Regions from separate parts of the Pseudoalteromonas sp. NZS71_1 genome, predicted to be linked through region 3. Evidence: predicted binding sites of a transcription regulator. Region 3 holds the regulator's gene; each other region holds the start of a gene.
What was found. The regulator LexA, encoded in region 3, represses DNA repair genes until DNA is damaged. The targets are predictions, from matches to a motif close to TACTGTATNNNNATACAGTA.
Positions count from the first base shown of each region.

Region 1: a site for LexA is predicted at 5,585-5,604, ahead of dinB (DNA polymerase IV). Genes of this name have one in related genera too.
Region 2: a site for LexA is predicted at 5,512-5,531, ahead of I6F43_RS03170 (YebG family protein). Genes of this name have one in related genera too.
Region 4: a site for LexA is predicted at 4,807-4,826, ahead of ruvC (crossover junction endodeoxyribonuclease RuvC). Genes of this name have one in related genera too.

Region 1 is NZ_JADYXM010000002.1:322,238-330,517, forward strand. It holds gene I6F43_RS04325 (S9 family peptidase) at 1-1,014, shown strand, start outside; gene I6F43_RS04330 (methyl-accepting chemotaxis protein) at 1,157-2,794, shown strand; gene I6F43_RS04335 (M17 family metallopeptidase) at 2,867-4,387, opposite strand; gene dinB (DNA polymerase IV) at 4,517-5,569, opposite strand; gene I6F43_RS04345 (acyl-CoA thioesterase) at 6,262-6,696, shown strand; gene I6F43_RS04350 (aldo/keto reductase) at 6,706-7,758, shown strand; gene I6F43_RS04355 (ABC transporter substrate-binding protein) at 7,875-8,280, shown strand, end outside.
Region 2 is NZ_JADYXM010000002.1:47,739-56,018, reverse strand. It holds gene ccmI (c-type cytochrome biogenesis protein CcmI) at 1-854, shown strand, start outside; gene I6F43_RS03185 (MlaA family lipoprotein) at 864-1,595, shown strand; gene I6F43_RS03180 (EAL and HDOD domain-containing protein) at 1,830-3,056, opposite strand; gene putP (sodium/proline symporter PutP) at 3,389-4,867, shown strand; gene I6F43_RS03170 (YebG family protein) at 5,143-5,460, opposite strand; gene I6F43_RS03165 (ComEA family DNA-binding protein) at 5,774-6,070, shown strand; gene I6F43_RS03160 (DUF6170 family protein) at 6,095-6,397, opposite strand; gene dsbB (disulfide bond formation protein DsbB) at 6,399-6,917, opposite strand; gene fadR (fatty acid metabolism transcriptional regulator FadR) at 7,468-8,181, shown strand.
Region 3 is NZ_JADYXM010000015.1:74,825-83,104, reverse strand. It holds gene I6F43_RS17310 (S41 family peptidase) at 1-749, opposite strand, end outside; gene I6F43_RS17305 (endonuclease) at 849-1,502, opposite strand; gene I6F43_RS17300 (DnaJ C-terminal domain-containing protein) at 1,734-2,702, shown strand; gene I6F43_RS17295 (chaperone modulator CbpM) at 2,702-3,022, shown strand; gene I6F43_RS17290 (membrane protein) at 3,098-3,823, opposite strand; gene I6F43_RS17285 (hypothetical protein) at 4,137-4,517, shown strand; gene I6F43_RS17280 (PaaI family thioesterase) at 4,518-4,958, opposite strand; gene lexA (transcriptional repressor LexA) at 5,126-5,743, shown strand; gene coxB (cytochrome c oxidase subunit II) at 6,227-7,369, shown strand; gene ctaD (cytochrome c oxidase subunit I) at 7,369-8,280, shown strand, end outside.
Region 4 is NZ_JADYXM010000004.1:93,587-101,866, forward strand. It holds gene I6F43_RS08055 (LPD38 domain-containing protein) at 1-283, shown strand, start outside; gene I6F43_RS08060 (hypothetical protein) at 338-547, opposite strand; tRNA gene I6F43_RS08065 (tRNA-Pro) at 729-805, opposite strand; gene I6F43_RS08070 (arylesterase) at 916-1,539, opposite strand; gene I6F43_RS08075 (ABC transporter ATP-binding protein) at 1,540-2,253, shown strand; gene I6F43_RS08080 (ABC transporter permease) at 2,243-4,744, shown strand; gene ruvC (crossover junction endodeoxyribonuclease RuvC) at 4,875-5,399, shown strand; gene ruvA (Holliday junction branch migration protein RuvA) at 5,402-6,019, shown strand; gene ruvB (Holliday junction branch migration DNA helicase RuvB) at 6,027-7,034, shown strand; gene tolQ (protein TolQ) at 8,177-8,280, shown strand, end outside.

The DNA.
Region 1 (8,280 bases), on a different contig from region 3:
CTTGAAAGCCATTTATACAGCGCGCCTTTATTTAAAAAAGGCGATGCCAAACGTATCACCGAAAAAGGTCAGTACCATAATGTTGTGCTAGCAAAAGACAGCAAAACCTTTATCGATAATAGCTCGTCTGATAATAAACCAAACTCAGCAGCGCTTCGTAAAGTAAACGGCGAATTTATTACATGGCTTGAAGAAAATAAGCTTGATAGTAACCATCCGCTTACTCCTTATTTAAGCGACTTAACAAAACCAGAATACGGCACAATTAAAGCCGAAGATGGCCAAGTTATGCATTACCGTTTATTTAAGCCTAGCAACATTAGTGATGGCAAAAAGCACCCTGTTATTGTTAACGTATACGGCGGCCCGCATGCTCAACGAGTGACGAATAGCTGGCGCAGTAAAAACTTGTACTTTCAGTACATGGCGCAACAAGGTTACGTAATTTTTCAACTAGATAACCGTGGTTCGTACAACCGTGGTAAAAAGTTTGAAGATGCTATTTATAAAAACCTAGGCGTGGTTGAAGTTGCCGATCAAATTAAAGGCGTAGAGTTTTTACGTACACTTGATTACGTAGACCCACAACGCATCGGTGTTTATGGCCACAGCTACGGCGGCTACATGGCACTTATGACTATGTTTAAAGCAGGCGATTACTTTCAAGCCGGCGTATCGGGTGCTCCTGTAACCGATTGGGCTCTATACGATACGCATTACACAGAGCGTTATTTAGGTCACCCTGATACGAATGCTAAAGGGTATGAAGACAGCGCAGTATTTCCATATGCTGATGGCTTAAAAGGCCCATTAATGATTTACCATGGAATGGCTGACGACAACGTGCTGTTTACTCATTCAACTAAATTGTTTAAACAACTGCAAGATAACGAAAAACAGTTTGAAATGATGACCTACCCAGGCTCTAAGCACAGCCTACGTGGTAAACAAGTGCAAACACACTTACATCAAACAATTACAAACTTCTTTAATCGTCATTTTGATGTTAAATAAGCAAGTAAAGTAATAACAGACTAAAGGCTGATTGATAAATCAGCCTTTTTTTTGCATTAATGGGCGTTAAGCCTAGATTAAACTCTTTTTTTAGCTACGCTTATTCTATGCGCTAAAGCGCACACTTTTTGAGGATAAATGTATGCCTAGTCTACGTAGTTTTAGTATATTCCAACGTTTCTCGCTGCTCATAGCTATTGTTGTATTTGGGCTTATAGCGCTTAGTGTAGCCAGCCTAACTCACCAATATAGCTCTCTTAAAAACGAGCAGTACCTTAAAACACAAAATGTAGTAGAAACTGCGTACAGTATAATCGAGCACTTTTATGACCTTGAGCAAAGTAATTCACTTACTCAACAACAAGCTCAATCGCAAGCACTTAATGCAATAAGAGCTCTGCGCTACGACAAAACCAATTACTTTTGGATTAACAATTACCAGCCAAAAATGGTTATGCATCCTATAAAACCTGCGCTTGAAGGAAAAGATTTAACCAATAATAAAGACCCTGACGGCAAAGCATTGTTTGTTGATATGGTTAATATAGTTAAACGCTCTGGCGAGGGATTTATTCCTTATAAATGGCCAAAACCAGGTAAAGAAAAACCAGTTGAAAAAATCGCATTTGTTAAAGGTTTTAATCAATGGCAATGGATTATTGGCTCAGGTGTTTATCTTGATTCAATTGACGAAGCATTTAGCGAGCAACGTAATCTAATAGTCGTCAGTGCAACAATTATGATTATTGCTGTTATTTTACTTAGCTACTTTATAGGCAAGAGCATTTTAATACCTACTCGTTTAGCAGCCGATATGATGAAAGATATTTCACAAGGTGAAGGCGATTTAACTCGTACATTAAATGAATCCGGTAACGATGAAATATCTGAACTATCACACTCATTTAATTTATTTGTTTTAAAAATGCGAGAGTCTCTTGTTCATGTATCACAAAGTGCAAACGATGTAAGCGAACATGCGCATACAGTTGATGATTCAAGTAGAACAAGCCACTCGTTTATTGAGCTTCAAAACGATAGCTCAACCCAAGTTGCAGCTGCCATGGAGCAAATGACTCACCAAATACATGATGTAAGCCGTAACGCCGAAGCCGCAGAGCAAGCAGCTAAAGATGCAGCACAAAACGCATCAACGGGTAAAAATGTGGTTGCGCAAACAATTACAGCAATAGAAACACTCTCAAGCAACATAGAAACAGTCAGTCGTGTAACAGAAGATTTAGCCAACGAGAGCCATAATATAGGCTCTGTACTTGATGTAATAAGAAGCATCTCGGAGCAAACAAACTTACTGGCATTAAATGCTGCCATTGAGGCTGCTCGCGCAGGAGAGCATGGCCGAGGATTTGCTGTTGTTGCAGATGAAGTAAGAACACTGGCCAGTCGTACAGGCCAAAGTACCGACGAAATTCAAACCATGATCACTAAACTTCAAGAAGGTGCAAAAGCAGCAGTAGAAGCAGTTAAATCAAGCCAAGCACTTTCAGTTTCTACCGTAGATCAGGCGTCATCAGCCAATACTTCACTTAATGAAATAGAACGACTTGTTTCAATTATTACCGAAATGAACAGCCAAATCGCACGCGCCACAGAGCAGCAAACTCAAGCTGCCGACGAGGTTAATTTGCGTATTAATGAGCTATCTCAATCAACTGAGCAATCATTAAATAATACTAAACAGCTTACCGATGCCAGCGATAATCTTAAACAAAGTAGCCAAGAGCTTTCGAGCGTAGTTAATCGTTTTAAATTAGATTAATCGATACCGTTCTCATAAAATGCAAAAAGCCCTGAATTAACAGGGCTTTTTTATTGCATGTAAGTTTTTAGCTTACAAACAGTAACGTGCAAACAAGCTCGTTACTGATGCAGCCGTTGGCTTGCCATGCTGCCAATCACCACCTTCAACACCGCTTCCTGCAATGTCCATATGCACATAAGGCAAAGGTTGTGCAGAGTCGTTACCGTGCTTATCAAGCCCACCAACAATAGCCATAAACGCCATAGGGAACTGATGTCCACGCGCAGTAACTGCAGATGCTGCGTTATTGCTCGAGAGTACGTCGTCTGCTAGCGTGCGTGGTTTAATAAAGTCGTAATCTTCACGGCGAGAACGCGATACTTCTGCGCCATCGGCCCACAAATCTCCAAGGTCAGCTATTTGACGTGAAACACCAGCGCTACGAGCTGGACCATTTTCAACATACGCACCGTAAGGACCCATTGCACGTGCCGCGTGACCCGTTAATGTAGCTACAGTAAATAACGTTGGGTTTATTTCGCCTTTAGCTAAATCTTTCATTTCGCTAAGCAGGTCGCCCATTGCTAAGCGCCCTTCTGCATCGGTATTACCAATGCGTACACGGATACCTTCGCGGCTAGTAATAATTTCATCTGGCACAAAACAATCCGAGCCAATAGAGTTACGAACAACAGCCAAGTACGATACTACTTTAACGCCTTTAGGCTGATAATCCGCAACGGCTTTCATAAAGCCCGCAACAGAAGCTGCGCCACCTTTATCGCGACTCATGCCTGCCATATGACCACCTACTTTTAAATCTGCACCGCCTGTATCGTATACAAGACCCTTACCTACAAACATAAGTGTACGAGTAATTTCGCCCTCTGGTACATATTCAAGCTTAACAATACGTGGGTGATGGCGCTCAACTGCATACGATGCACGAGCAACAGTGCTTAGCATTGGGTAGTTTTTATCAATAGCTGCAATATCATCAATTACGTCAACCGCAATGTTTGAGCCTTTAAATAAATCAACGCAGTAATCAGCAAAACGTGGTGGAGCCATACGCTCAGGTTCGGTGCCACATAAGTCACGCGCGGCATATTGGCCCGCAGCAATTGCATTAACAGCTTTAATTGTTTGCTCGCTTGCGCCAACTAAACCAATTTGAGTAATAGGTTCAATACTTTCACCGTGATATTCACGCGCTTCTAATGGCTGCCATAAGGCTTGGCAAGCGCCTAAATAAGCAACTTCTAAAGCATGCTGATAACGGCTATCGCCATTTAAATTTGGTAAAAATAATGCAGGGTTAACACTACCCGACGCTTTTGCTTCGTTAATCGCTAATTTAGCAGCATCAAAATAACGGCGAACATCGTCGTAATCTCTATTTAACGGACCCGTTGGCGCAAGTACAACGCGTTTGTTTTCAATCAATAATAAAGTAACTTGTTTACCAATACGAGAATCAACTTTTGCTTGGTCTAAAATAGCATCACGTAATGAGTTATTTGGTAATAGAGAAAAGTCATCACTAATAATAATAAGCGCATCATGAGATGTGCATTCAAGGCTTGCACTAGCCGCTTGAGGGTATGCCATAAATAAAGTCCTGTTAGAAAACATAAGCCCCTATTATCGTCGATTTAAATATTGAAGACCAGCAAGGTGCGATGGGCTAATTATACAACCTGCCAATAAATGGCAACTTGGAGTTACAGGCTTTACAGCTTAATCGAGAATACTAAGTTGAAAGTTTTGTTCTGGCTCGCTTTTAATACCAACGCCTATGCCAAGTAATCTTACAGGTTGTTGTAGCCCTCGTTGGTAGGCCTTAGTAAGGAGTTGAATAAATATTTCTGTGTTTAGCTCGTGGTATGCCTGATCGGCTGAGGTCACTACAAAATTTGCAAACTTCACTTTAACACTCAGCTTATTAATACGGTTTTGTAATTGCTGTTTATTAAGCCTTAAAACTAATTCGTCTAACAATTTTGGCAGCTCATCTAAGCACTCTTGCAAACTTGTTTTGTTGTATTCGTAGGTATGCTCAACACTCAGCGACTTTCTGATGCGATCTGTTGATACTTTACCAACATATTCACCTGCACATTTTTGATAAAGCGACACACCAAAATTACCCACATGTTGCTGCATCCAGTTAACGCCTTTTTCACGTACATCCTTGCCGGTATATAAGCCTTTTAAATTTAGCTTTTCGAGCGTTACTTTACCCACCCCCGGAATTTTCCCCAGCGGTAATTGCGCTAAAAAGTCATCAACCTCATGAGGCAAAACGACAAATTGACCATTCGGTTTTTTTTCGTCGCTGGCTATTTTGGCAATAAATTTAATCGGTGCAATGCCTGCTGATGCAGTGAGCCCGGTGGCATTGTAAATATCGGCTCTTATTTGCTGTGCAATAAGTGTAGCACTGCCTTTACAAGCGGTGCTGTCTGTTACATCTAGGTAGGCTTCGTCTAAAGAAAGAGGTTCAACTAAATCTGTGTAGCGGCTAAATACTTCACGTATTTTATTTGAAGCTTCTTTGTATACAGCCATGCGCCCTGGGACAATAACTAAATCGGGGCATAATTGTTTAGCATGATAGTTCGACATAGCCGATCGCACGCCATATTCTCTAGCTATATAGTTAGCGGTTGAGAGCACGCCTCGTCGGCTATTGCCTCCAATAGCAAGCGGTACACATGCAAGTTTTGGATTATCTCGCATTTCTACTGCTGCATAAAAGCAATCCATGTCTATGTGAATAAACTTCTTCATCACCACAACAACAATAACTGGTTATTTATACAGTCATTATTATAGAATCAAATGTGATAAGCAAGCCTAGGGCCTGTTTATCTTTCGAGGTTAAATTTGCAGCAGTATGTTTGGTATTTAGGCAAGGCAGAGCCTATGTAGTGTGGTTATTCCCCATAAATAGGCGATAACGTAGCAAAAATGCCAAACATACGCTGCCCGAAGGGTTCTGCCTAGGGGCAATTTACTCTTTGTTGCTCGGTTTTTACTTAGCCCACTAGGTCACAAACCTCGCGCCGCGATTAAATAGCCCCTAGATTGAACAAATTTTAATCCTGAAAGGTCAACAGGCCCTAGTTAACGATTAAAAAAAGTGTTTATTGTCCTCTGATCTCTTATAACCACGTAGCCAATACATAACCTCAAATAAAAATCCTGCCAACATTAAAATGATAGCGCCAGATTCATTCCCCATCGCGTAACAGGTAAAAGAGGCTATAAAAACCAAACAAGCTAAGGACCAATTAATTATATTCTGCATATTTTTACCTTTGTGTGTGTTTGTGTTTGTCTGTGTTTGTCTGTGTTATTTAACTGTAGACCTAAAATTAAACAGGTACAATCATCTTATAAAAAAACATGCCATTAATTACCTTGAGCTCGTAACCCCATGTTGATAATCTAAGTACTTTAAAATTAAGGGCCAATAAATAATGCAAACGTTTAAAGATCAGCACCCTATCCATACCGACATCACCGTAGCGTGGGCTGATATGGATGCACTACAACACGTAAATAATGTAGTGTATTTACGTTACTTTGAAATAGCCCGAATCGACTTCTTAAATAAAATAAATCTGTTCGATACAATAAGCCCTAATGGCGTGGGCCCGGTAATAAGCGAAAATAACATTCGTTATAAACGCCCAGTTACATTCCCAGATACGCTTACAGTCGGTGTTACTATTTCTGATATAAAAACAGACCGATTTGTTATGAATTACACCGTATTTAGTCACGCACAAAACGCTATAACAACAACAGGCACTTCAAAAGTGGTTATGTTTGATTTTGAAACAGGCCAAAAAGCCCTCATTGCAGAGCCTCTTTTATCGGCGTTAGTTAGCTACTCTCAAGACGAGCAATAAGGAATTCTCATGCAATACAGCCCACTTGGCAGCAGTGGTATTAACGTTTCAAGAGTATGTTTAGGCAGTATGACTTGGGGTAAACAAAATACTCAAAGCGATGCTGATGAACAAATAGCCTACGCGTTAGAGCAAGGCGTAAACTTTATTGATACAGCCGAAATGTATGCAGTACCGCCCTCTCCAGAGACCTATGGTAAAACTGAGGAAATTATTGGCGATTGGCTATCGCGTAATCAGCAAAAGCGCAGCGATGTGGTACTTGCTACAAAAATTGCAGGCAATGGATTATCGTGGGTACGTGATGGTGGCAATATTACGCGCCAAACGGTAATAGAAGCCGTAGACGATTCACTTAAGCGCCTTAAAACCGACTATATTGATTTATATCAGCTGCATTGGCCAAACCGCTCTACCCCGCACTTTGGCAGACAATGGCCCGGCACTCTTAAATTTACCGACGTAAATACACAAGAGCAGCAAGCTAGTATGCTTGATATTCTAGAGGGCCTTAATGAATGTGTTAAAGCAGGTAAAATTAAGCACTGCGGTTTATCTGACGATACGCCATGGGGTATAAGCCAGTTTTTAAGTTTGGCCAAAGAGCATAACTTACCGCGTATGGTATCTATTCAAAATGAGTTTAGTTTAGCGCACGCTAAAGACTGGCCGTATTTAATAGAGCAATGTGTACACGAAGATATTGCCTACTTACCGTGGTCGCCTTTAGCGGCTGGTTTATTAACGGGTAAATACCTAAACGGTGCTCGCCCAGAAGGTTCTCGTTGGACCTTCATGCAGCGCAACGGTATTTTTAGAGATACACCAAATGCAGAGCAAGCCACTAAGCAGTATGTTGAGCTGGCTCATGCAAACAATATTACTCCAGCACAACTAGCACTCGCATGGTGTAACCAAGTAGATGGCGTAACCTCTTCAATTATTGGTGCAACAAGCATAGCCCAATTAAAAGAAGATATTGATGCATTTAACATCACGTTAAACGACGAAATTCTTAGTGAGATTAACACTATATTTAAAAACTATCCTATGCCTTATTAAGCATGTACCAGTTAAAAGCAGCCTTGAACAAGGCTGCTTTTAACTAAAATATTTGACCCTACTACAACCAACACTATACTTTAATTAAGTTTTCTTAATTCAACGAACACTTATCAATGCTGAGAAACGGATACTATGCATTTTGTCTATTAATTGTATTTAACGCGCATGCTGTTGAACAAAAATTACAGCCTCTAGAAGAAATTATTTGGCTGCAAAGTTACACGCCCCCTTTTCATATAGCTAAAAGCGAAAGTGCACCACAAGGCGGTATTTGCGACAACCTAACCGAGCAACTCATTAGAACCATAACAGATGTAAAACATACCCGCTTAATTGTCCCTCAGCAGCGTATAAATAAATATTTAAGTGAAGGAAAAAACGTATGCTTCCCGTGTGTTATTTATAAAAAACATAATAACCAACTACTTAACTACTCAAATCCAACAACGGTATATCCCCCATTTTCAATTATCACGACTAAAGAGCTAAAGCCCAAATTAGAAGAAAAGCACGGCTCGC
Region 2 (8,280 bases), on a different contig from region 3:
GTGAGCGTGCTGTAATGCAAAAAGGTGAGCCGCTTAGCCAAAATGAACTGCAGGCTTTTGCATTGGCGCTTCGTACTAAGCTTAGCCGCTCAGGCGATGATGAAGTTGCTTGGATGCTACTTGGACGAGTTGCTATGTCGCTTAATGAATTTGACATGGCGCAGCAGTCATTTGATAAAGCACTACGTATGAATCCTGATAATATGCAGGTACTTATTAGTTATAGCCAAGTTTTATTACTAGAAGGCAGCGAAGCTAATATGACCCGTGCGGCAGGTATGCTCTCAAAAGTACTAAAAGTTGAGCCTACCAATTTAGATGCAATTTCGTTATTAGCACTCATTGCTTATGAACGTAAAGATTGGCCTCAAGCCAAAGCTGCATTTGAAGTTTTACTTGCGAGTATGGAAAAAAATGATTCTCGTTATAGCATGATCTCTGAGCGTATCGCTGATATAGAGAAGCAAATGCAAACGGAAGGCTCTGTTATGCCAGTTACTACTACAACGGGTGCTATTGCAGTTACAGTCGACATTGCAAAAGAGCTTATAGATAAACAGCCAAAAGACGGTATCTTGTTTATATTTGCAAAAGCAGCAAGTGGTTCGCCAATGCCATTAGCTGCTGTTAAACTCGCTAAATATTCATTTCCAATTACAGTTGAGTTGAGTGATAGTAGTGCAATGGTTGCAGGGCTTAACTTATCTAGTGCAGAAAATATTATTATTTCGGCGCGTATTTCTATAGATGACTCGGTTATGCCAAGTTCTGGTGAGCTAGAAGGTCATTCAGAGTCGTTAAAGCGTGAAAGTGTAAGTGACTACCAACTTCAAATTGATACATTAATACCTTAAGGACGTTAGATGTTAAAACACAGTTTTACTTTTTTATGTTTATTGATACTAGCCGGGTGTGCTCAAGTACCACAAAGCAAAGTAGATGACAGAGATCCGCTGCAAAGTATTAATCGTCCATTATATGACTTTAATATGGATGTACTGGATGCTTATTTATTGCGCCCAGTTGCTGTAGGTTATGTTGAAGTAACGCCTGTACCGGTAAGAAACGGTATTGTTAATTTTACAGGTAATATTACAGCACCTGTCGATATGATTAATGCGGGTTTGCAAGGTAAGCCGGGTAATGCAAGTGTGAGCTTAGCGCGTTTTTTAGTTAACTCTACGGTTGGTATTTTTGGTATTTTTGATGTTGCCAGTTCACTTGGTCTTGAAATTGTAGATGAAGACTTTGGACAAACGTTAGGTGTATGGGGCGTGGGTGATGGCGCTTATTTAATGCTACCAGGCATGGGTCCTACAACAGCACGTAACCTGACCGGTGATGTAGTCGACAACTTTGTATTGCCTGAAGTTGCCCTAACGACTCCACAAACTATTCTAGTGTTTGTTTTAAAAGCGGTAGAAGCTCGTGCATCATTAATCCCACAAGAAGGGTTATTAAATGATTCACTTGATCCGTACTTATTTGTAAAAGATATTTACTTCCAGCGTCAAATTTATGAGCTGTACGATGGCAACCCACCTATAAAAGAAGAGCCAGCTGATTTTGATGAAGACTTTTTAGAAAGTTTATAATTAAAAAGCCACTCATAAAAACGCCAGCTAAATGCTGGCGTTTTTATTTGCTGTTTATATATTTAACCTGAACTCTGGATAATAAATCTATCTCGAGCAGCTATTTTCAGCGCTAACTACGTTGAATTTACTTGCAATAGGCCAACTATTGACGCGTAAGTTCGCCTTGTTTTCACTGAAAATCTCTGGCTAGAGAAAAATAAATTTAAATATCTTAACCAGAGTTCAGGTAGTTTATTTTTCGTTCACTACTAACTGCATTTGTTCATTAACCCAAGCTAGCGCTTCATGATAAGCATCGGGAACTTTTTCACCTAGATTTAGCTCTTTCGTTAGCTCGTTTGCAGCTGACCAGTTTGCTTGTTCGTAGTATTTAACTAAGTTTAAATATTTTGCTAGCAAGCCTTCATCGTTTAATAGCGCTGCTTTTATATCATTAGAAAGTGGAAGCTTTTTCATGACGCTTTCCATACTCTCATCTAAAATAGCATCCATAAGCGACATCATACCGGTTAAAAATGCCATGCCGGTATCTTTAAACTGCCCATGGGATATAGCGAGCAATTCAGCAAATCGAGCGCGCGTAAGCGATAGCCTAATTAGCTCTACAGGTTTATCTGCTGATACTTGTGCTGCAAACAGTAGTGACAATAGCTTTTTAATTTCGTTGGCGCCAAGCACTATAAGAGCTTGCTTAATGGTACTTATTTCTGCGCGTCTTGCAAATGCGGCAGAATTTGAATACCTAAGTAATTTATAAGATAGGTTTACATCACGTTCAAACACATCAGTGATTTTCTTAAGATCCATATCAATACTTGATGTTTCGTAAAGTAATTCAGCTAATGCCATTTCTGAAGGTGGTAGAGCCTTACTTTGTACCATTTCAGGTTTTGAGAAGAAAAATCCTTGGAAATAATCAAACCCAAGCTCTAAAGCTTGTTGGTAAATTTCATAGGTTTCTACTTTTTCGGCAAGTAACTTAATATGTGAGTGCGGTTTTAAATCGTTTAGAACCGTTTTTATTGTATCTATATCGGATGCTAAAAAGTCTATTTTAATAATATCAATAAATGGGTAAAAATGACGCCATACAGGTTGATGAATATAGTCATCAAGAGCAATAGTGTAACCTTTATCTTTTAAATCTTTAACGATAGCTAATAAACGCTTACCAGGCTGGATAGTTTCAAGTATTTCTACAACTATAGTGTCTTTACCTAGTAGTGTAGGGTAACCCTTTGATAGTGTTTCTAGGGTGAAGTTTATATAGGCAGGTTTATTGTCGGTTAAATCTTCTAAACCAAAATTAAACTGGCTACCCTCTATAAGTCGTGTTGTTGCTTCGTCACCATCTATATCGGGAAATACGTTATCAACGCCATCACGAAATAAAAGCTCATAACCGATAAGTTTTTTATCTCTATCTAAAATCGGTTGACGTGCAGCGTAAAAATACATAAACAGTTCCGTAAGAGTGATGTAATTGGGTATTGTATTAATATATGGCAAAAGATTCAAAATAGCATTACGTATATTTGCATGATTAATAAATTATCATTATAAATTAAGGTGTTTCTTCTATTTAATTTATTATATTTTACCAATTCGCTTTAAAATTATTCAACATGAGTATTTTTGTATCAGCTGGAAGCAACAAGTTGGAGATTTTATTGTTAGGCATGATATAGTCAGCGAGAATGGTTTTTATCCTAATAGTGTCTTTATTATAATATTTTAAGAGTCAATATTCGGATCAAGAGCCTGTTATTAATAATTATGCGGAGGCTAATTTGGAAACAGGAATGATTATTTCACTAGCATTATATTTTGTTGTAATGTTGGGTATCGGACTATATGCATATAAGCAATCTACTGGCGATGTATCAGGTTACATGTTAGGTGGACGAAATCTATCACCAAGTGTTGCTGCACTATCTGCAGGTGCATCTGACATGAGTGGCTGGATTTTAATGGGCCTACCTGGTGCGATGTTTGTTACTGGTTTTAGTAGTACATGGATAGCAATTGGTTTGGTGATTGGTGCTTGGTTAAATTACCTGTTAGTTGCACCTAGATTACGTGTGTACACTGAAAAAGCAAATGACTCTATAACAATCCCAGATTACTTCTCAAATCGCTTCAATGATAAGTCAAACTTATTACGTGTTGTATCAGCTGTTGTGATTATAGTCTTCTTTACTCTTTACACGTCATCTGGTGTTGTAGCCGGCGGGAAATTGTTTGAAAGCTCATTTGGTTTAAGTTATGAAGTGGGTTTATACATTACAACGGGTGTCGTTGTTTTATACACTTTGTTTGGTGGTTTTTTAGCGGTTAGCTTAACTGATTTCGTGCAAGGTTGTATTATGTTCATCGCACTGATTCTAGTGCCTACTGTTGCATACTCTTTACTTGAACAACCTCTAGAATCTACTTTACATAGTGTAAATCCAGATATGCTTAACTGGATTGGAGCAGGCTCTGCATTGGGTATTATTTCTGCAATGGCATGGGGTTTAGGTTATTTTGGTCAACCACATATCATCGTTCGTTTTATGTCGGTACGTAGTGTTAAGGATATGCCTAAAGCTCGCCGTATTGGTATGACATGGATGATTGTTGCTGCCCTTGGTGCTGTTGGTACTGGTATATTTGGTGCTGCTTATACTTATGAGAATAATATTGTAGTTGAAGATCCTGAAACGATTTTCCTAATTCTTTCTGAGTTATTGTTCCATCCACTTATTGCTGGCTTTTTACTAGCTGCAATTTTGGCTGCTATCATGAGTACTATCTCATCGCAATTGCTAGTAAGCTCAAGTTCATTGACTGAAGATTTATATAAAACATTTTTACGTAAAGATGCTAGCGACTTTGAATTAGTTACTGTTGGTCGAATTAGCGTTGCATTTGTTGCCCTGTTTGCAATTTATTTAGCGTACGATAGAGATAGCTCTATTTTAGACCTAGTAAGTAATGCATGGGCAGGCTTTGGTGCTGCTTTTGGACCACTTGTATTGTTTAGCCTTTATTGGAAACGTATGAATTTTGCTGGCGCCTTATCTGGTATGTTAGTAGGTGCGTTTACAGTGCTTGTTTGGATTTATGGTCCGTTTACTATTAATGGTGAAAGTTTAAGTAGCTTCATGTATGAAATAGTACCTGGCTTTATTTTAGCGAGTATCGCAATTGTTGTTGTTAGCTTAGTAACAAAAGAGCCAGAGCAAAATATCACTGCTTTATTTGATGAAGTAGAAAAAGAGCTTTAAATAGCAATTACTATTCATTTTAAAATGAGTAGTAAGTAATACCAATCCGCGATAATACTTAATCATTTTGCGGTGCTAAACGTGTTGCTACCGGCGTTAAAAAATTATCATTTAGAACAACTAAATATCAAATTTTTTGCCTAGCTATCAACACGTTTTTCCATCCTCAAAATAGATCACTTAATTAAGCGAATTGGTATAATAAAAAAGGGAGCAACTAAGTTGCTCCCTTTTTTATTTAGTTTGTCCCGTCCGAGGAGAGGGCAATCTACGAGTTAACTTGCTTTTTTATCGTTGTTATCTTCAATTGATGCAACGTTATCTGACTTTTTACTTTTTGCTGGCGCTTTGGTAACAACTGGATCTTTGCCGCCCTTTAATATGGTCATAAAGTCATCTTTGCTTTTCGCTATTTCTAAAGCAAGTGATTCAATTTGTTGCTCACTAAGCGGTACGTCTACCTTTTCTAGCATTAGCTCAAGTGATTCTGCTATATCGAGCATCTTGTCATAAGCATCAGCTTCTTTTTTGGTAGTAAACGTCATACGCTCGACTCCGTTTCGTTCTACAACATATTTAACAACAACAGCCATGATTTCTCCTGCAAAATTGCTTGGCACCGTGGTTTGTAAAAACCATTAGATTACTGTTTTTATGTACAGTAATGGTTTGGGCGTAAATTTGCAAGCGCGAAGTATTAATTTTTAGGTGTCTTAAATTTGACAAAAAACGGTAACTTTACTTTAGTTAAGCAATCACTTGTTGTACCAGCTGCATTTTCAGGATTTCGGATCATAGTGATAATGCGTTTAGGTACACTTTAAATGATGAGCTTTTCAGTTCCTTACTTTTTGGTTTTCCTGAGCAACATTCAAAATTAAGAAAAGAAGAATAGGGACAAGTTTGATGAAAACGTTAAAAAATTTATTCATAATAAGCTTATTATGCTTACTACCTGCAACTACCGTATATGCACAATTATCGGAAGTAACTAAGCAAATGCCTCAAGTTGAGACAATTAGTATAAATAATGCTGATGCAGATATGCTTGCTAAGCTACCGGGTATAGGTAAGAAAAAAGCGCAGGCAATTGTGGATTACCGTGAAGAAAACGGCGAATTTAAAAGCGTTAGTGATTTATCGCAAGTTAAAGGAATTGGTAAAAAACTATTAGCCAAATTAGAGGGGAAAATTTCACTTTAATAGCAGTAGATAACAATCAGGGCGCTATGCGCCCTGATTAAATTGTTTTAATGCATCGCTTAAGTGTTTTTTAGCAAAGTTGATTTCAATAGGTGTTGTTAAAAGTGGGTAGCAAAGTCCGCCGAGTATCAAAAACGGGATTAATATCCAACCTTTAAATACCGTGAATATTAAAAATAGTGGACTTAGTAATATTAATTTAATAATACGCAGTAACACTTTATCAGTTGGCGATAACATACTTAAAGAAAGTGCTATTACGTCTTGGCGCTTGCGTACTTTTAGATGTTTAAGCTCATCTAATTGGCTTGAAAAAAATGTAAACATATCAAATCGACTTTTTAATTAATAAACGGCCAATAACTATAATAAATAGTGTTAGTGAGAAAATCCCAAATATAATTTCCATCCAAGCAGGCATGCTCAAACCAACAAACTGCCAATCTATATTTCCACAATCCCCGGTCGCCTGAAAAAAGCTAGGTATCCATTCATGTAACGGCATAAACGACGGAAAGTTTGGTTCAAACTCACAGCTAAATGCAAAAGGGTCTGTGGTGGTTTGCATATCAATATGCTCGCGAGCAATTAAATATCCCCAAACACTCGATACACCCCAAATTACATACGCTAATATACGAACTGCTTTGCTCTGTGGTTTAGTCGAACCTACGATTCCTGCGCCTAATAGACCCAGTACGGCTGTACGTTGATATATGCACATTATGCAAGGCGCCAATCCCATTTGGTATTGAAAGAAAAGGGCGGTCACTTCAAGTAAAAAAACGATAGCTGTAAATAAAAGCCACGGGGTACGTTGGGTGGGTAATTGGGCAAGCCAGTTCATAAAAATTCCGCGTTTAAATAAGACGTTAGATTATGACCTAGGATAATGTATGCGGCAACAAAAAGGAAAAAAAAGCTACCGAAGTCGCTTTTTATAAGATGAAATTATTGACCACTCAATGCAGCCTCAGCAGAGGCTACATGACGCTCTACTTAGTTCCCATTGATACATAAGCTTAGTTATATCGCTTACTTATACTACATGGTACATTGCCTAATCAATTCTTTAAAGTTGCGGTTAGAACGCTCTGTTGCATAGGTGTTCCTTTTTAATGTACTTATGTGTTTTAAGTTGATTAAGCTAGGTATGGTGTAAATAAAAAATACCAATAATTACAATGTACCTACAATGAATATTGCTCTGTATATTTATACATTGTAGCTATATTAGAAAAACCTAAATTTTATTATTTATTATTTATTAATCTTTAATTTCTACTCATTTGCTTATTAATATACCTGACTTTACTTGTTAGTTATGCTTCGTCTGGTACAATCAGTCAGTTATTCGTGTAAAACGATGAGTGTTGATTAATTCGAGTGGGAACTGGATGAGAATTTTTAAAGCGAAAAGCCCAGCAGGATTTGCTGAAGAATATATAGTTGAATCTATTTGGAACGGCGATTTCCCTCCAGGTTCAATTCTACCTGCCGAGCGAGAACTTTCAGAGTTAATTGGTGTAACAAGAACGACCTTGAGAGAAGTATTACAGCGTTTAGCACGTGATGGTTGGTTAACAATTCAGCATGGTAAACCAACAAAAGTAAATAACTTTTGGGAAACGTCTGGCTTAAATATTCTTGAAACACTAGCGCGCTTAGATGAAGACAAGATGCCTGAGCTGACAGATCAGCTTTTATCTGCACGTACTAATATTAGTGCTATTTATACACGTGCTGCAATTAAGTTAAATCCTGAACGTGTAATTGAAATTTTATCACAAAGTCATGAGCTAGAAGATACTGCGCAGGCATTTGCTGACTACGATTACAAAGTTCATCATGAATTAGCCGTTGCGGGTAATAACCGTATTTATGTATTAATACTCAACGGTTTTAGAGGCTTTTATTCAAAGATTGGTTGTCATTACTTCTCTGATGCTGGAACTCGTGAACTTGCTCGTCAGTTTTATAAAGATTTAACAATCTTGGCAGAAAATAAAGAGCACGATGGTGCTATTTCGATGATGCGTAAATACGGTCATCAAACAGGTGAGATTTGGCAAAAAATCCGAGGCGATATGCCCTCAGATATAATGGATTAAATTTAAACGAGAAGCCTGCATTTGCAGGTTTTTTTGTACCTGTAAAAATTAATACCACATTATATGAATTTTTAAACAATTTAATGTATTAACCCTTCT
Region 3 (8,280 bases):
GCGGTTACATTAAATGTTTTTTCGGCGCCATCGTTACTGCGTACAACAATAGTATGTGAGTCGCCGTTAGTAGGACTAAATAAACCTTCGTTAAGCGTATCTACACCCGACTCTGTATTGGTATTAATGCTAACACCGTCAACTGAAAGTACGGTATCACCACGTTGAAAGCCTATTTGGCTTGCAGGCGAATCATCTTCAAGATAAGCAACGCGTAAAATACGATCGGCTGTATCGCCAATAAACGCCCAATTTATACCGTAACCAGAAGTAACGCCCGATTGCGCTTCTTGAAAGTAATCTTCAGTAGGTTCTGAAAAATGAAAGTTATCTTTTTTTGCACCTGAGTCGGTAAGCTGCTCTGTTTTTAATTGGGCAAAATAATCGGCTACTGTGGCAAAGCTTTCAGGGTCGTTATCGGCAATCTCATCATACCAAAGGTATGTTTCGTCGCTCCAAGAGCGAAGCCAAAGCTTTTCATAAAGGGCAGAACCCGCTTGATCTGGGTAGGGGTTGTTGTTATTAAAGGGATCGTTACCCGTACGAGGGATTTCGCAAAAGTTTTTTAAATCGTTAGAGGGCTCAAATACCGCCGCTGTCCATGTTGGGCTGCTACTAACAGGTGTTGTAACTATAGGCGTGGTAACTACAGGAGCAGAGTCGATACCGCCTCCGCCGCCACAACCCGTTAAAGCAAAGCCCGAAAGTGCTGCAAAAATGGCAAGCGAGGTTTTATTATTTTTAAACATAGTTAAGGACTTTCTGTAAATAAGTTGTTTAAAATATTACAACACTCGCTCGTTTATTCAACATTTATAACTTTGATTTATGTAAATGAGTGTTAAAGCTTAGAGCTTGCTCGCACTACTTGTATCTGCAAATGCTTGCTTTTTCCACGCATTAAATAACTTTTGCTGTTTATCAGAGATTTTTAAACCGTATGTTTTCTGCATGTAAGCGTAAGTGTCGGCTATACGTTTACGTGCATAGACAGGCGGTTCAACTACACGTTGCTTAAAGTTTACTTTTACTTCGCAGCGACCATACTGTGTGGCGTTTTCGCTAAGCATGCCAAAACGATAATTAGAGCGATCGGCATTAATTTCGCCAATAGCTGGCGCTAAGTTATTTATATCAGCTTCCATTTTTCTAAATTTAGCACTTACTTTACGGCAGTTTTTACGTCCGCCATCTTGCCAACATTGTAGCTGATGACCAAATTCCCACGCCGGAACAATATGTTCCCACTCAATGCGTAGTGCTCGCACATTTACTTTGCCTGAGCGGGTAAGTGTATTTCGAGGAATGTAACCACAGTTAGAAGGATCAGGAATGAGTTTTTTGCCTTCTTTTTTAATATCACAACCGCAGTAAATACTTTTGGCGTTGTCAGGGAGGGTTTTAATTAAATGTCTTTTAGCCGTTGAAAAACGGGTAAATTGTTCGGCAGATACCGAAAAACACACACAGCAAGCCAGTAAGGCCAGAATAAATCGAGTCATATCCATCACAAATGTGAACTACAGGAACAGGCAGTTTAAAGCCTTGAAGATAAAAGATAAAGTTAACTTAAGGCCTGCACTTATATTACTAAAAAGTGTCCGATTAATTTTTTATTCAAAGTTATTTTCACTATTCATTTATTTCTTACTATTTATCGTATTTTAACCACACAAGATTATACGTTAAGGAGTATGCTTAAAGCTTACTCAATATGGGGATTTGGATTGCAAATGAAATTTGTTGATTATTATGCAGTGCTCGGAATATCGCCTGATGCAGACGATAAAGCGGTTAAAGTAGCTTATAAAAAATTAGCCAGAAAATATCACCCAGATGTAAGCAAAGAGCCTCAAGCAGAAGATAAGTTTAAAGAAATAGCAGAAGCTTACGAAGTCATTCATAACAAAGAAGAACGCACTAAATACGACGAGTTACGTCGTCATCAACAAAATCGTGCTCGTCAACAGCAAGGTAATTATGGTGGTAACAATGCCTCATCGCAAAGTAATTATCAGCAAAGCGATCCTCAAACCGATCAAGAGTTTTCTGATTTTGTTAATTCAATGTTTGGCGGCGCCGGTGGATTCAATCGTTCCGGGCAGAGCAGAAGTAACGCCGCTCGCGCGCAAAAAGGACAAGATGTGGAAATAGAGTTCCCGATTTTTCTTGAAGAGACTTTAGTTGATACCGTTAAGCCTGTTGAGTTTATGTTACCGCAGCGAGATAGTAGTGGTCGTGTCTCTGAAATTAAAAAATCACTTAAAGTGAAAATTCCCGCAGGTTCAGTAAATGGCGAACGAATTCGACTAAAAGGGCAAGGCGGATTAGGGTCAGCGAACGGGCAAAATGGCGATTTGTACTTACAAATTAGTTTAGTGCCCCACCCATTATTTGATGTTGAAGGTCATAACCTAAATATAGTCGTCCCTCTTGCACCATGGGAAGCGGCTCTTGGTACAAAAATAAATTTACCTACGTTGGCAGGCAAAATCCAATTAACTATTCCATCTAATAGTCAGTCTGGTCAACGCTTGCGTATTAAAGGTAAGGGATTAATGAGTAAAAAAGCCAAAGGTGATTTATTTGCTGTGCTTAAAATTGTTAATCCAACATCTGTTGATGATACCAGTAAAAAACTTTGGGAAGAATTAGCCGAAAAAGCTCACTTTGATCCCCGTAATAACTGGAGCAAGCCATAATGCAAATTATCGTGACACAAAAAGATGATTTACTTACTAGCAAAGAGCTATGTTTGAGTAGTGATATTAGCGAAGCAATTTTATATGAGCTAGTTGAGCACAATATTGCGGTTCCAATTGAGGGGAAGCATGTTACGCAGTGGCAATTTACGGTATCGGCAGTGACCTTAGTTAAAAAAGCGGCCCGTATTCAACATGACTTTTCGTTAGATTGGTCGGCAATAGCTTTAGTTTTACAATTGCTGGATGAGCGTGATGAGTTGATTTTCGAAAACGAAATGTTAAAGCGACATTTGAGTCGATTTAAACACTTGGAATAAAATCTGCCCTTGGGTACTTCCTAGGGCTTATTTAGTCTTTGGTGAGAGTGCGCTAGTTCTTAAAAACCAATATGACTACTTTGATTTATTCTTACTTTTAATTCGGATAAATCGTTTTAGTCGTATGTTTTGCATAAGTAGTAATATTCCACTTAGGCAAAAAAGTACGCTGGTTGCTGCAAAACTAATAAGCAGCGGATTATTAAAATCCTCTCGCTCATCGTAATCCATAATATGTAACATCCAAAAAAAGTCGAAAATTCGCCATAGTGTGCTGCGAACGGTGACAACTCTGCCGTTATTTTCTGACAAGTACAGTGTTGTGTTAAATGTGTCGTCAAATTGTACCTGCCAAACATTGGTTTTATATCCAACTTCTCGCATACCTTGCTTTAGCAGTACAGCGCTTGTCACTTGAGCATCAATAAGTAAGTGTGCTTTAGCATTTGCGGTAATTTGTATTTTAGTTGGCGGCTCAAAAGGTCGGCCTGTTATACCGTTAAAGCTTTGCTGTTCATCTTTATTTATTACTGTAATTATAGGTGTGGTTAAAAAGTTCTCAAAAATTATTTGTGTTGGATTAACCACCTGAGATGCAATATCGTTAAGGGAGGCAACATAATCAGCCTGCGTAAATGGGTTATTAAGAGTACGTGTTGCAAGATGCTCCCCATGAACTTTATCAAGAGGAATAGCGCTCATGACTAAACCGCCTAATAGCCAAGCTAAAATTTGTAATGTGAGCAAATAACCGAGCCATTTATGTAACTTGCGAGCATACTTAAATATTTTTTTATTCATGTTTTAGTCTTATTATTTTTAGAGGCTAGTTTATTACATTAATGGGATTAGTTACTGCGACATTTTGTCGCAGTTTAAACTATAGCTTACTGTAATCATTTAAAAATAAAAAAGATTACACTTAAATTGCTAACATGAATTATTTGTTTAATTGAGCTGAGTGTTTGATATCCAGCTAGCTTTAAACGCTAAAAAATACTTAAAAGCTGCGAAATATCTATATAAAGTGGTTAATAGAGCATAGTTGATTTGGTATAACGGTAAAACTGCGTTAAAGTTTGCAATGAAATTATTAGAGGATAAATACGAAACGATGTCGGAAATTCAATTTTTAAATGTAGATCTTGAGCTTGAATCAAAGCAAGATATTAGTTTGCTAGTGGCAGACTTGAAAAAAGTCGCGACGATTTTACATTATGACAAAGACGAATACCGTCAATTAGCGCGTATTGAAGCAACAGGTGTAGTAAACACGCCTGACAAAGCAATAAACCATATATGTGAGCTTATTGAATCGTGTTCGCGTAACGCGCTAAAGCAATGGTTAAGCTGTTCACGTAGAACGTTTGATATTGGTTTTGAATCGGGCACTTCCCCTAAGTGCTTTAATCAAGCCTTAGATGCAGATACATTACTACGTATATCTGCGATTGGTGCGGGTATGGAAATTACAATTTACCCAATCGAAAAGTAACTATCTTCGCTCTACGACTGCTGCGGTCATTTTTGATACGCAGCACAGCTCATTGCGGCTATTTGTAATTTTTATTTCCCACACTGAACTACGTTTGCCAATATGAAACGCTCTTGCCGTTGCTGTTAAAGTGTCGTTGCGAGATGCTTTTAAATGACTTGCGCTAATTTCCTGCCCCACGCAGTAAAATTTTGTAAAATCGACAACAAAGTTAGCTGCATAGCTGGCAACTGTTTCGGCAAGTACAACGTTAGCACCGCCGTGAACCATGCCCATTGGGTTATGATGCTCAGGAATTGCCGGCATAGTGGCTACTAAGTAATTATCACCAATTTCAGTGACTTCTATTCCCATGGTTTTCATTAATGTTCCTTGGCCATCAATGCCTTGTTCTAACTGCTTGCACAGCTCTAAAGTGATGGGCTGGTACCAAATACTCATAATGACTCCTTTGCTTTTTTAATCATTTATAAACCTAGCTTTAGTTATATCCCTAAAATGTACACAAGTGAAATTACTTTGGCTATTTTAAGGCTTAATTTAAATTTGCGATTTTTATTTAACTGTATATACTCACAGTTAAATGTACTGTATGGAAAACCAGTTGTATGCGACCATTAACGAACCGCCAAGCTCAAATACTCGAACTAATTAAAGTTTTTATTAAAGACACTGGTATGCCTCCTACACGTGCTGAAATAGCGCAAACATTAGGTTTTAAAAGTGCCAATGCTGCTGAAGAACATTTAAAAGCACTTGCTAAAAAAGGCGCAATTAAAATGAAACCAGGTGCAAGCCGTGGTATTCAGTTAATTGAAGAAGAAGAGCCAGAACAATTAGGTTTACCGCTTATAGGGCGTGTTGCTGCTGGTTCACCTATTTTGGCGCAAGAGCACGTTGAAAGTCACTGCAAAATCGATCCATTAATGTTTAAACCGGCTGCAGATTTTTTACTACGCGTTAACGGTATGAGCATGAAAGATATTGGTATTATGGATGGTGATTTACTTGCTGTACATCGTACTCAAACCGCTGAAAATGGGCAAGTTGTTGTTGCCCGCCTAGACGAAGACGTAACTGTAAAACGTCTTGAGAAAGCGGGTCGTAAAGTATTACTTCATGCTGAAAACGACGATTTTGAATCTATTGAAGTAGATCTTGAGAATGAGTCTTTTAATATTGAAGGCTTAGCCGTTGGCGTTATAAGAAACGCTGATTGGATGTGACTTTAAAAATAGCTTTTAAACAAGCAGTTTTATAAATGCGTACTAATTAGTACGCATTTTTTGTTTTAAATTCGCACTAAAAATAGGGCATAAATAGCTCACTGACAATTTAAGCTGTAAACTTTTTTGCACTTATATTTTCCCCCTCCGAATACGTTAAACCCCTTTGTTTTGCTCATCTTTTGAACTTACTGTTACCTAGTTGGTTACTGATTTTTTATTAATTACTCAATATCACCTGATTGTTTTTTATACTAAAACTTGCTTGTTGTTCATTTTTTAGCTAATTATTAATGTGCTGAGCTAATAATAACTCACAGCTTTTTAGTTTTGAGAACACACAATATACACAAACCCGTTGTTGGCGCAGCAAAACCAATCAATATTAAATGAGATTGACTAAAAAAATAAAAATAACGAATTGGCGTTTAAGCCGTATGCCTCTTCGCTTTGCATTCGCAATAGCATCAAAGGAGCCGTCACATGGGTAAACTGACCTCTACCTTGTGGCTTATATTATGTGTTTTTTCGCACCCAGTTTTGGCTAACAGCCAATACAATATGCGCAAAGGCGTAACCGATATAAGCAATAATGTATATCAGCTGCACATGACCATATTTATAATATGTTGTGTGATTGGGGTGATAGTGTTCGCAATTATGTTTTGGGCACTTATTCATCACCGTAAATCTAAAGGGGCTGTACCTGCCCAATTTCACGAAAGCACTAAAGTAGAAATACTTTGGACTGCAATCCCGTTTGTTATTTTAATTGCTATGGCAGTACCAGCCACTAAAACCCTAATTGCAATGGAAGATGCCAGCAAAGCTGATCTCACTATTAAAATTACAGGCTCGCAATGGAAATGGCATTATGAATATATGGGTGAAGATGTAGAGTTCTACTCTATTTTATCTACCCCGCAAGATGAAATAGCGAATCTTGCAGATAAAAATCCTAACTACTTACTTGAGGTTGATAAACCTCTCGTACTGCCAATAAATCAAAAAGTACGATTTTTAATGACTTCTGACGATGTTATTCACTCTTGGTGGGTACCTGATTTTGCAGTTAAAAAAGATGCGAATCCCGGCTTTATAAACGAAACATGGACGAACATAAACGAAGAAGGTACTTACCGAGGCCAATGTGCTGAGTTGTGTGGTAAAGATCATGGCTTTATGCCCGTTGTGGTGGTCGCTAAATCTGAGGCTGATTTTAAAACGTGGCTTGCAGATGCAAAGCAAGCTAAACAAAAAGCAGCATTAGCAGATGCCGCATTACTTGATAAAACCCTCCCAAAAGAAGAATTAATGACTTTAGGCGAACAAGTATATATGGCCAATTGTGCTGCATGTCATCAGCCTACTGGCATGGGGTTACCGGGTGTATTTCCTGCACTTAAAGGCAGCCCTATAGTGCTTGGCGATATAAAAGATCACATTGATGTAGTTATCCATGGGCGACCCGGTACGGCAATGCAAGCATTTGCCAAACAGTTATCTATAAAGCAATTAGCAGCGGTTATTACTTATAAACGTAATGCGTGGGGTAATGATACGGGTGATGTTATTCAACCGAGTCAAATACAGGCAGCACTTGATGCCAAAGTGGAGGCGAACTAATGAGTAGCATAGTAGAACAACCTAACGCCAATGAAGCTCATCATGCTCATCACCCAGCTAAAGGTTTTAAACGCTGGCTTTACACAACTAATCATAAAGATATAGGTAGTTTATATTTAATTTTTTCGCTGACCATGTTCTTAATTGGTGGTGGAATGGCCATGGTGATCAGAGCTGAATTATTTCAACCAGGTTTACAGTTGGTCGATCCTCACTTTTTTAATCAAATGACCACAGTGCATGGTTTAATTATGGTGTTTGGTGCGGTTATGCCGGCCTTTACAGGCCTTGCTAACTGGATGATACCACTCATGATTGGCGCGCCAGATATGGCATTGCCAAGAATGAATAACTGGAGCTTTTGGATTTTACCGTTTGCGTTTTTAATCCTATTGGCATCGTTATTTATGCCTGGTGGGGGTCCTGCATTTGGTTGGACTTTTTATGCACCACTGTCTACAACATACAGTAATGACAATACTGCATTGTTTGTATTTGCCGTACATATTATGGGGATTAGCTCAATAATGGGCGCAATCAATGTGATTGTAACTATAGTGAACTTACGTGCTCCCGGCATGACATGGATGAAGTTGCCCTTATTTGTATGGACGTGGTTAATTACTGCCTTTTTATTAATAGCGGTAATGCCAGTGCTTGCAGGAGCTGTCACTATGGTACTTACCGATAAGTATTTTGCGACCAGCTTTTTTGATGCCGCAGGCGGTGGCGACCCGGTGATGTTCCAACACATTTTTTGGTTTTTTGGTCATCCCGAAGTATACATAATGATTCTTCCTGCCTTTGGCATTATATCTACAATAGTACCTACCTTTTCTCGTAAAAAACTTTTTGGCTATGCCTCAATGGTATACGCCACATCCTCCATAGCACTATTGAGCTTTATTGTA
Region 4 (8,280 bases), on a different contig from region 3:
TGCGGCTAACCAGGCTTACGGAAGCTATAAGCGCGCAATGGAGTTGGGCGATACAGCAAGGCAGAAAGAGCTTATAGAAAAAGACGGCCAAAAATTACGCTCTAAAGCAACGCTGGCTAAAGTTCAGCGCATGATCTCTAAATTACGAAAAATCCAAAAAGCGATAAATGATAATGACAATTTAGACGGGAAGCAAAAGCGCGAAAAGCTGGACGAGATACAGAGCAAGATAAATGCTATTTACCATAAAGCGTATGTAGCTTTAAATTTAGGTGAGTGGTAGAAATAAAAAGCCCTCAATTAAGAGGGCTTTTAACAGAGTATTGGAACAATCAACCTACCATATTAAATTAGAGACAAAGATAAGTGCGCCACAGCATAAGCCAAAAAACAATGCGAAGGCTTCTTGTCTTTCACGCCATGCCGCAGAACCCATATTTAAGAATAGCAAACTAAGTAACATAGCAGGCAAACCAAGAAGCCAAGTTAAATTGGTTCCAATTGATAAGCCAATGATCATACTGGCAAGCATTAAAAAAATGTGCATGCTTGTACGCCTTAAGTTAAATAATAATTAAAGGTAGCGAGTAATTGCAGTTAAGTCTACGAGTGATAGAAGGATATATTTACGCAAAATAGTTTTACCACAATATTACCACTGTTTTACCACAGTGTTATTACGAACTATTTTTAATTGGGTTTAAGGTGTTGTTTTTGGAGGATTAAAATGGTCGGTATGGAGAGATTCGAACTCTCGACCCCTGCCACCCCATGACAGTGCGCTACCAAGCTGCGCCACATACCGATTTGTATGCAATAGTACGTGTATTTTTTTAAAAATCAATAAGCGATTGTTTGTTTGGGTGTTTATTACGCAAGAGACCTAAAAAGGCACTCTTGCGGTGTATTAATTGGCTAGTCTTTATTTAACCACTTTTTGATCGAGTCATACATCTCATCTCGTATTAATGGCTGAGCTTTTTTGTTAGGGTGTAAACTATCGTTTTGCATTAGCTCAGGTTGACCAGCAACATCGAGCATAAAAAAGTTCATTAAATGCGCATTTGTTTCTTCGCTAACGCGCGAAAAAGTGTCTGTAAACATTTTGCTGTAACGCGGACCGTAATTAGGGGGAATGTAAATCTCCATTAAGGCGGTCATCGCATTAGCTGCTTGGCTTTTTTGAATAAGAGACGTTAAGTTAGTTTGCATTTTTTTGACTGGAAAACCACGTAAACCGTCATTAGCACCTAGCTCAATAAGTACATGAGTGGGTTCGTATTGCTCAAGCAATGCATCTAAACGGCGTAGGGCTCCACCAGATGTTTCGCCACTAATACTGGCGTTGATAAGTTCAATGTCGGCTTGTTCGTCATCGTATTTATCTTGTAACAATTTTACCCAGCCTTCTTCTTGTCGAAGTCCGTAGGCTGCGCTTAAACTGTCACCGAGTATTAAAATCGTGTTGTCGGCTACTGCACTCAGCGGTTTGATAACTAAAAATAAAATGAATACTAAACGAAGGATTGAATGAGTCATATGTCAGCGCTTTCTCAATTAAATATAATTCAGGTTAATGGTTTGTCTAAAGTAGTCTCTACCTTTGAAGGTGAGCTGCCCATCCTCAGCGACATCAGCTTTAATGTCAAGCATGGCGAGTCTGTTGCTATTGTTGGCACGTCGGGCTCTGGTAAATCAACGTTACTCAGTTTATTAGCAGGGCTGGATACCGCAAGCAGCGGCGAAATATTTTTAGATGGCGAGCCATTACACAATTTAGATGAAGAAGAGCGTGCTGCACTGCGCGCGGCTAAAATTGGATTTGTGTTTCAATCGTTCATGTTAGTACAAAGCTTAACTGCACTAGAAAACGTTATGCTGCCAGCAGAGCTTGCTGGTGAAAGTGACGCAAAAGAGCAAGCAATTGCATTACTTGAAAAAGTAGGCTTGAGCCATCGAATTGACCATTACCCGTCGCAACTCTCTGGCGGTGAACAACAGCGTGTTGCTATTGCGCGAGCATTTATTGGTACGCCTAAAATATTGTTTGCTGATGAGCCTTCGGCTAATTTAGACAGCAAAAACGGTAAAATGATTGAGTCGTTATTATTTGATTTAAACACGCAACACGGCACTACGCTTATTTTGGTTACTCACGATGAAGGGCTTGCACAAAAATGTGAGCACATTATTCAAATAGAAGCTGGCTTACTGGTAAAAAGCCAAGTAGAGGACGTTGCTAATGTGGGTTAAGTTAGCGCTTAAGTTATTTTCGCGAGAATTTCGCCGTGGTGAGCTAACAGTTATAAGCGCAGCTATCGCCCTTGCTGTTTTAACCGTGCTTACACTGTCTATGGTTACTGAGCGAATAGGGCAAAGTATTGCGCAAAAAAGCAGTGCTTTTATTGCAGCAGACCGTGTACTTGCAAGCGATCATGTTCTCGACACTGCTTTTATTACTAAAGCACAGAGCCAAAATTTAAAAACGGCGCAAATGGTGTACTTCGACACTATGTTGTTTGCCGATGATGAAATGCAGTTTAGCTCAGTAAAAGCGGCATCTAATGCGTACCCGTTAAAAGGGCAGTTAAAAGTTAAGGATACCTTAACAGGTGAAACTAAGGTTGCTAATAGCGGACCAACGTCTGGTAATGTGTGGCTAAGTGAATCAGTATTTTACAGTTTAAATATTGATATAGGCGCGCAAGTAGAGCTTGGCGCTGCATTATTTAATGTTTCAAAAGTTATTGTAGAAGAGCCCGATGCGCCATTTAATGTATTTTCGAGCAGCCGCCGCGTGCTTATTAATATTGACGACGTGGCAAAAACCGAAGTTGTGCAGCCGGGTAGTCGTGTTTATTATCGCCAACTTTATGCAGGTAGTGAGGCCGATATAAATAGCTTTTACGAGTGGCTCAAACCACAAATGAAAGAAAACCAACAATGGTACGGCGTTAAAGACCGTCAATCACCTATTTCAAATAGTTTAAACCGCGCAGAGAGCTTTTTATTGCTCGCTGGCTTATTGGGTATTATTTTAGCCGCAGTGGCTATAGCCGTTTCAGCAAAACGTTATTGTGAACGCCAATACGATCCAGTAGCGATGATGAAAACGCTAGGCGGTAGCCGTTCAATGATCCGCAAAATATACATGCTCCATTTATTGCTTGTATGTGCAATGGCGGTAAGTATTGGGCTGTTAATTGGTTATGGCTTGCAAGAAATAGCAACAAGTTACTTATCAAAAAGTATGGGCACAGAGCTACCTTTAGGTGGCTTTAAACCTTGGCTGGTGGCTATAAGTACTGGCGTAATTTGTGCCGTTATGTTTTCTATTAAACCGTTATTTGATTTATTTGATATTCCACCGCTTAGAGTGCTGCGCCGTAACTTAGGTGACAAGTTGGCAGTAAGTCGTGTGCATTTAGGCATGAGTGCGCTAACCGTGTTTTTATTAATGTGGTTATTTAGTAACAACATAAAAATAACGCTTATTTTGTTTGCCTCAACGCTTGCGCTAATTGGTGTGTTGTTTTTGATATCTAAATTAATATTTGGTGGCGGTCGAAAATTAGGGCTTAAGCCAGGTAACAGTTGGTCGCTTGCAATTGCATCTATTCAAAAGCGTGCAAATGTGAACGCGGTACAGTTAATTAGTTTTTCGTTAGCGATTAAATTACTGCTGTTTTTAGTGGTACTTAAAAACGACATGATATCTGATTGGCAGTCGCAACTTCCTGCCGATGCGCCTAATGCGTTTTTAGTTAATATTACGCAAAATGAGCTTGAGCCAATTAATGAGTATTTAGCACAAAAAGATATTCAGGTATCAGAGTTTTATCCCACTATTCGTGGACGCGTAAATGCGGTAAACGGCGAGTTGGTAGCACGTTCTGTATCGCTGCAAGACAACGAGAAAAAAGACGAAGAAGCACGTGCAGGTATTGGCCGCGAGCTAAACCTTACATGGCTTAAAGATGTGCCTGACCAAAATGAAGTAACACAAGGCACGTGGTTTGGTGAAAATGCGATGGCTGAAGCCTCAGTAGAGGAGTCGATGCTTGAGCGTTTAGATGTTGAGATAGGCGATACGCTTACATTTTTAATTGGTTCGCAGTCGTTCGACGCTAAAATCACCAGTGTGCGCAAAGTTAATTGGGCCACGCTTAAACCTAACTTTTTTATTATTTTAAGCCCAGATGTACTTGCAGATTTTCCGGCAACGTATATTTCGTCGGTACGTATAAACCCAGATCAAAAGCGTGATTTTAGCCAGTTATTGCGTACTTACCCTACTATTACAGCGATTGATATTGATAACTTTGTTAAGCAAATACAAACAACTATTTCGCAAGTATCACTCGCCATTGGCTTTGTACTTGCAATTGTTGTGCTGTGTGGCGCGCTTGTACTTATATCGCAAGTGCAAGCTAGTTTAGGTGAGCGTATGCAAGAAATTGTAATACTGCGAACGCTTGGCGCTAAAAGCCGATTAATTAAAAACGCGACCTTGTACGAGTTTTTATTACTCGGCGGTTTAGCTGGCTTAGTTGCTGCATTTTTTAGTGATATAGCGCTTTTAATTGTGCAGCAACAAATGTTTGATTTAGCAGGTAAGTTACATCCGCATATATGGATTATTGGCCCGGTAGCTGGCGGTGTATTTGTGGCTGGTTTAGGCTATTTAATGATTGCCCGAACACTTAAACAAAATACCCAAGGATTAGTGCGTGCCCTAGGGTAAGCTTAAACTAACATGCTCCTTCAAATGCCCACCTAACACGTGGGCATTTTTGTTTTTCTTTGTACTGGTAATTTATACAGTGCTCTGGCATTATTAGCGTAATTTAAAAATAATAACAATGGAGTGCTGTTTGGCCATTATTTTAGGGATCGATCCTGGTTCACGTTTGACCGGATATGGCGTTGTTGCCCACCAAGGTTCTAAATTTACATACTTAGGCAGTGGTTGTATTAAGTTAGCCGATCATCCTTTTCCGGTTAGGCTTAAAATGATCTATCAAGGCATTACACAGCTTATTGAGCAGTTTTCGCCAGAAACCTTTGCCATTGAAAAAGTATTTATGGCGCATAACCCCGATTCTGCTTTAAAGCTTGGCCAAGCTAGAGGCGCTGCTATTGTAGGTGCTGCAATGGCCGACTTGCCCGTATTTGAATATTCAGCTAGGCAAATTAAGCAAGCAGTAGTAGGTAACGGTGGCGCTGATAAAACTCAAGTGCAACACATGGTAAAAAATATTTTAAAACTACCAGGTACGCCACAGGCCGATGCAGCTGATGCACTCGCTATTGCGATTTGCCACGCTCACTCAGAACAAAATTTAATTAAACTAGCGGGTAGCGCAAGCAAAACCGTTAGAGGACGTTTAAGGAAATAACTATGATAGGCCGCTTAAATGGTATTTTAGTCGAAAAACAGCCACCAGAAATATTACTCGAAGTAAGTGGTGTCGGTTACGAAGTACAAATGCCAATGACCTGTTTTTACGATTTACCAAAAATTGGTGAAAACGCGATTGTTTACACCCACTTTGTAGTGCGTGAAGATGCTCAGTTATTATTTGGTTTTAATAATAAAGTAGAACGCGCTTTGTTTAGAGAGCTATTAAAAGCAAACGGCGTTGGGCCAAAACTTGGCTTAGCTATTTTATCGGGCATGTCGGCAAAGCAATTTGTAAGCTGTGTAAATAACGAAGACTCAACGTCGCTAGTTAAATTACCCGGTGTAGGTAAAAAAACAGCCGAGCGTTTAGTACTCGAAATGAAAGACAGATTAAAAGATTGGGGTAATGATTTATTTACGCCATTTAGCGACAGCGCAGTAATAGAGCCAATGAGCGATGCGACAATAGCTAATAACGCAGCCGATGATGCCGTATCGGCACTGCTTGCATTAGGTTATAAATTGCCACAAGCTCAAAAAGCAGTAAAATCGATAAGCAAACCCGATATGTCTACTGAGGTTCTTATTAGAGAATCTTTAAAATCAATGTTGTGAGTAACCCATGATTGAAGCGGATCGCTTAATTGATGCGACTGAAAAAACAAATGAAGACTCTATAGATCGTGCAATAAGACCAAAACTTTTAGCCGACTACAGAGGCCAGCCTCATGTTAAGCAGCAAATGGAAATTTTTATTGAAGCTGCCCGAACCCGTGGTGAAGCGCTCGATCATTTATTAATATTTGGCCCACCAGGGCTTGGTAAAACCACGCTTGCAAATATCGTTGCCAACGAATTACACGTAAGTATTAAAACAACATCCGGCCCTGTACTTGAAAAAGCAGGCGATTTAGCTGCGTTACTTACTAATTTAGAAGAAGGCGATGTACTGTTTATTGATGAAATACACAGGCTAAGCCCGCAAGTTGAAGAAATACTGTATCCAGCAATGGAAGACTACCAGCTTGATATAATGATTGGTGAAGGCCCAGCTGCGCGTTCTATTAAATTAGACTTACCTGCATTTACACTTATTGGTGCCACTACGCGAGCAGGCTCGCTAACATCGCCACTACGTGACCGTTTTGGTATTGTGCAGCGATTAGAGTTTTATTCTGTAGAAGATTTGTCGCACATAGTAGGGCGCTCTGCACATTATCTTGGTTTAGAAATGTGTGATGATGGCGCAACCGAAATTGCACAACGTTCACGTGGTACACCACGTATTGCAAACCGTTTATTACGCCGTGTACGCGATTACACACAGGTAAAATCTGACGGTACAGTAAATGCCGAAGTAGCTAAGCAAGCGCTTGATATGATTGACGTAGATAAAAGTGGTTTTGATTATATGGATCGCAAATATTTACTCGCCATAATTGAAAAATTTATGGGCGGCCCAGTAGGGCTCGACAATGTAGCTGCAGCTATTGGTGAAGAGCGTGAAACAATAGAAGATGTAATAGAGCCGTTTTTAATTCAGCAAGGATTTATTCAGCGTACTCCGCGTGGGCGAATAGTGTCTGACAGTGCATATCATCACTTTGGTTTACTTCCTAAAAAAGACTAGCCTCATCATATACATTACTTGCTGTGGTTTATTGCGCAGCAGGTAATTGACTTAGTATCCCTTTATTTCAAATATTTATACGGCTGGTATTTTATCCAAAACCTCAGCACACTGTTGCAAATGTTATTTCAAAATACTTATACGCTTTATAGTTAACTGTTAATTCACAGGGCGTTAAGACTCGCGAAGCTATCCTGCGTACCATTCAAACTAGTAACCGAATTACTTATTGTAAAATAGGTAGGGCAATTATTAGTTTATAAATAATACCAATCTGCTTATATATGGGGTCTACTTAACGTTAAGAAAATTACGCTAGAACTAGGCAAAAGTTTTTGTATCTAGTTGTTCTAAATAAAAAATTTTTAACGACGTTATAGTGCAATTTAATTCGTTAAATTGATCAAAGATTTATGCAGGTTGGTATAAAATATGTAGCGCACCAAATTGCAGGCAAAAAAAAGCCCGCAAAAAATGCGGGCAAACAACAAGTTGAAGGAAGTAATCCAGGGAACTATGTTTTACTGAATTTGGTTTTATCCAGAAAGAGTAAAACAATGTAATACGATAAAATATCCTATTACTAAGAACTTGGCTTAATGAAACTATCTCATTCAGTGCGCTAGTTCGGTATGGGAGAATAATACGTAAGATCACCTTTTTGTTCAAACTAGAAAATTTGTATTTTCAGATTAGAAAAACTAATTCGGTGAATTTTATTGCTGTTTGAATCTTGCGCGTTAATTAATCGTTAAATTTATAAGTTAATGAAATTTATAGCTTAAGTAATTTCTTTTGATGTGGCTCGGTATTAGTTTTACTGTTACGTGAAGGTAAGGCTTATAGGTTTTGAGTGTTTATGCTCTTATTTTGAATAAACGGCGCATTTTATGACGTTTTACTTATATATTTACGCATATTTATAGTTAGCGAGTTTATTTAAAAGATTAAATAAAATACTGAGGCAAAGGGAAATGCCAACTAAAGCTGTTTTTTAACGTTTTTTGTTGCCTATTCATAGCAATACCGTTGTCAGCTTGAAATGGACTAGATACACTAGATGCAACTTTTGACCGTATAAACGGTCATATTTACACAAATTAACCAATTTGCCGTATTTTGAAATTACTTAGGAGTTTAACGTGGGATCAGGGCTTAATTTTTTAGACCTAATTTTAGAAGCAAGCTTGCTTGTTCAGTTAGTGATGTTAGGGCTAGTTGCCATGTCTGTAATGTCGTGGACAAT